Regions from separate parts of the Streptomyces sp. NPDC054975 genome, predicted to be linked through region 2. Evidence: predicted binding sites of a transcription regulator. Region 2 holds the regulator's gene; the other holds the start of a gene.
What was found. Region 2 encodes HrcA, which represses chaperone genes, less so after heat shock. Its sites were predicted from a motif close to TTNGCACTCNGNNNNNCNGAGTGCNAA; they were not measured.
Positions count from the first base shown of each region.

Region 1: groES (co-chaperone GroES) is a predicted target of HrcA. The motif match lies at 1,469-1,495, and genes of this name have one in related genera.

Region 1 is NZ_JBSGWV010000002.1:470,125-472,320, reverse strand. Features, by position in the region: gene groL (chaperonin GroEL) at 1-896, opposite strand, end outside; gene groES (co-chaperone GroES) at 1,014-1,322, opposite strand; gene ACWF79_RS04740 (DUF6234 family protein) at 1,574-2,023, shown strand; gene ACWF79_RS04735 (hypothetical protein) at 2,020-2,196, opposite strand, start outside.
Region 2 is NZ_JBSGWV010000004.1:283,871-286,066, forward strand. Features, by position in the region: gene dnaJ (molecular chaperone DnaJ) at 1-788, opposite strand, end outside; gene hrcA (heat-inducible transcriptional repressor HrcA) at 789-1,808, opposite strand; gene ACWF79_RS07820 (MBL fold metallo-hydrolase) at 1,949-2,196, shown strand, end outside.

The DNA of each region.
Region 1 (2,196 bases), on a different contig from region 2:
GTGGCACCGGTGAGGGTGGCCATGTCGCCGAGCATCGCCTTGCGGCGGTCGCCGAAGCCGGGGGCCTTGACGGCCACGGCGTTGAAGGTGCCACGGATCTTGTTGACGACCAGGGTCGACAGGGCCTCGCCCTCGACGTCCTCGGCGATGATCAGCAGCGGCTTGGAGGAGCCGGCCTGGATGACCTTCTCCAGGAGCGGCAGCAGGTCCTGGATCGAGGAGATCTTGCCCTGGTGGATCAGGATGTACGGGTCGTCGAGGACGGCCTCCATACGCTCCTGGTCGGTCACCATGTAGGGGGACAGGTAGCCCTTGTCGAAGGCCATGCCCTCGGTGAAGTCGAGCTCCAGGCCGAAGGTGTTGGACTCCTCGACGGTGATGACACCGTCCTTGCCGACCTTGTCCATCGCCTCGGCGATGAGCTCGCCGACCTGCTGGTCCTGCGCGGAGAGCGCGGCCACGGCGGCGATGTCGGACTTGTCCTCGATGGGACGGGCGGTCGCGAGCAGCTCGTCGGAGACGGCCTTGACCGCGGCGTCGATGCCCTTCTTCAGGGCGGCCGGGGAGGCGCCGGCGGCGACGTTCTTCAGACCCTCGCGGACGAGCGCCTGGGCGAGCACGGTGGCGGTGGTGGTGCCGTCACCCGCGATGTCGTTGGTCTTGGTCGCCACCTCCTTCACCAGCTGGGCACCGAGGTTCTCGTACGGGTCCTCGATCTCGACCTCGCGGGCGATCGTGACACCGTCGTTGGTGATGGTGGGGGCGCCGAACTTCTTGTCGATGACGACGTTGCGACCCTTGGGGCCGATCGTCACCTTCACCGTGTCGGCAAGCTTGTTGACGCCGCGCTCAAGGGCGCGACGGGCGTCCTCGTCGAACTTCAGGATCTTCGCCATGGGAGCGATTCAGCCCTCTCGGATGTCGAAAAACTGGTGAAACCGAACTGCGCCCCGGACGCCCGGTGCGGGGTCAGGGGCGCAGCTCAAAGCATGTGCTTCAGGTACTTCGGTGAATTACTTCTCGATGATCGCGAGCACGTCGCGAGCCGAGAGGACGAGGAACTCCTCGCCGTTGTACTTCACCTCGGTGCCGCCGTACTTGCTGTACAGCACGACATCGCCGACCTGAACGTCGAGCGGCAGACGCTCGCCGTTCTCGAAGCGGCCCGGACCCACGGCGAGGACAGCACCCTCCTGGGGCTTCTCCTTCGCGGTGTCCGGGATGACCAGGCCAGAGGCGGTGGTCTGCTCGGCGTCGAGCGGCTGGACCACGATGCGGTCCTCGAGCGGCTTGATGGCAACCTTGGAGCTGGTGGTCGTCACGATCCGACCTCCCCCTTCGGAGATCTCACGGGGCTAACTGTCTGAGGTGGCGACCAGGTGGATCCGTCGTCGCGGGTGCCGGACCTGCCCGTCGCTGTGTTGGCACTCTCCAGTGGGGAGTGCCAAGGCCGAGACTATGACTGCGATTAGCACTCGGTCAAGCGGAGTGCCAATACGGCGCCGCGTGGCGGTTCGGTCTCGGTACGGGCAACGGCGCGACGGACCCGATGGTTCCGTACGAAGGTACGGAGATGACGACCTCACGCCGCCCGGTCGGCACGGGTGCGGACATCGCCACCGGCCTGCTCTTCCTGCTCCTGGAGTGCGTGCTCGCCCTGGCCGCCGCCGTCTTCCTGGCGATGCGGAGCCTGGGCGGTGTGCCCGAACCGAAGGGCGGCGAGTCCGCCCCGCCCTCGATGGACTGGGTCCCCGTCATCGTCTTCGGCGTGGTCACGTGCGCCGCCCTCCTGCTCGCCGTGGCGATGCTGCGCGGCGGCTGGACCTGGACGGCCGGTGGCCAGTTCCTCGCGGCGGGGCTGCTCTGCGTCGTCACGCTGCTCATCGCGGCGGAGGAGTGGACGTACGCGCATCCGGGCCCCGCCTCTTCCAGCGAGCACCCGGGCGCCGGCCCTTCGAGCGAGCACCCGGGCTCCGGCCCTTCGAGCGAGCACCCCGGCTCCCCCGAGGGGGACACCCCCTAGCCCCGGAGACCCCCTCGGCCCTCGGCCCTGGGGGCTCCTCCGTCGTCCAGTCCGGCGAGCGTGTGCAGGACGCGGGCCGCCGCCCCGGAGAACGACCCGTCCCGCTCGCCCTCCCCCACCCGCTCCGCCGCCTTCCGCCCCAGGCGCTCGATCGGGTCCACGGACGACGCGCA
Region 2 (2,196 bases):
CGCCGCTGGAAGGTCTCGTGCGGGACCTCGTGGATCTCCACGTACAGGTCGCCCGCCGGGCCGCCGCCCGGGCCGACCTCGCCCTCGCCGGCCAGCTGGATACGCGTGCCGTTGTCGACACCTGCCGGGATCTTGACCGTGAGCGTCCGGCGGGACCGGACCCGGCCGTCACCCGCGCACTCGGGGCACGGGGTCGGGACGACGGTGCCGAAGCCCTGGCACTGCGGGCAGGGGCGGGAGGTCATGACCTGGCCAAGGAAGGACCGGGTGACCTGGGAGACCTCACCGCGACCGCGACACATGTCACAGGTCTGGGCGGAGGTGCCGGGCGCGGCGCCCTCACCCGAGCACGTCGTACAGACGACGGCCGTGTCGACCTGGATGTCCTTCGTGGTGCCGAAGGCCGCCTCGTTGAGGTCGATCTCCAGCCGGATCATCGCGTCCTGGCCGCGACGGGTGCGCGAGCGCGGCCCGCGCTGCGACGCCGTACCGAAGAACGCGTCCATGATGTCCGAGAAGTTCCCGAAGCCGCCCTGGCCGAAGCCGCCGGCTCCGCCGCCACCGCCCGAGGCGGACAGCGGGTCGCCGCCGAGGTCGTAGACCTGCTTCTTCTGCGGGTCCGACAACACCTCGTACGCGGCGTTGATCTCCTTGAAGCGCTCCTGCGTCTTCGGATCGGGATTCACATCCGGGTGCAGCTCGCGCGCGAGCCGCCGGAATGCCTTCTTGATCTCGTCCTGGGACGCGTCGCGGCGTACGCCAAGCGTGGCGTAGTAGTCCGTGGCCACTTACGACTCCGCCAGGATCTGTCCGACGTAACGTGCCACTGCGCGTACCGCTCCCATCGTTCCGGGGTAGTCCATGCGGGTCGGTCCGACCACGCCGAGTTTGGCGACTGCCTCGTCGCCCGAACCGTAGCCGACCGCGACGACGGACGTGGAGGTGAGGCCCTCGTGGGCGTTCTCATGCCCGATCCGTACGGTCATGCCCGAGTCCTTGGCCTCGCCGAGCAGCTTGAGGAGCACGACCTGCTCCTCCAGCGCTTCGAGCACAGGCCTGATCGTGAGGGGGAAGTCATGTCCGAAGCGGGTGAGATTGGCGGTACCGCCGATCATCAGCCGCTCCTCGTGCTCTTCCACCAGGGTTTCGAGCAGGGTCGCGAGCACCGTCGAGACCGTCCCGCGGTCCTCCGTCTCCTCGAAGGACTCCGGGAGATCCTGCACCAGCTGCGGCACGTCCGCGAAACGGCGACCGACGACCCGGCTGTTGAGCCGGGCGCGCAGGTCGGCCAGGGAGGTCTCGCCGAACGGCGCCGGGCAGTCGATGACGCGCTGCTCGACCCGGCCGGTGTCCGTGATGAGCACGAGCATCAGCCGGGCGGGGGCGAGGGCGAGCAGCTCCACGTGCCGGACCGTCGAGCGGGTCAGCGACGGGTACTGCACGACGGCGACCTGGCGGGTCAGCTGCGCGAGCAGCCGGACCGTGCGTCCGACGACGTCGTCGAGGTCGACGGCCCCGTCGAGGAAGTTGTGGATCGCGCGCCGCTCGGGCGTCGACAGCGGCTTGACGCCGGCGAGCCGGTCGACGAAGAGGCGGTACCCCTTGTCGGTCGGGATGCGTCCGGCGCTGGTGTGAGGCTGGGCGATGTAGCCCTCGTCCTCCAGGACGGCCATGTCGTTGCGCACGGTGGCCGGCGAGACGCCGAGCTTGTGGCGCTCCGTGAGCGCCTTGGAGCCGACCGGCTCCTCCGTCCCGACGTAGTCCTGGACGATGGCGCGCAGCACCTCGAGTCTGCGTTCGCTGAGCATCGCGCACACCTCCAGCTGTCGTATCGGTTGCTCCCCTTTGGCACTCGCCCTGTCCGAGTGCCAGGAATCCCCCGGCCAGTGTACGGCGGCGGGCATCGCTCCTGGCAAGGAGGCGGGGTGGTAGCCGCTAGCGTCGGGGTATGGACTTCGCTTGGGAAGAGTTCGGCTGGGAGCGGCTCGCGGACGGAGTGGGCCGGCGCCGGCTGCCGGTCTGGGACGCCACGGTGGGCCTGGTGGTGGGGGAACGGGCGGTACTGCTGTACGACACGGGCTCCACGCTCCGGGAGGGGAGGGAGCTGCGCGCTCAGGTGGAGGCGCTGACGGGCGGACGAAGAGTGACGCACATCGCACTGAGCCACCCGCACTTCGATCATGTGCTGGGCACGGC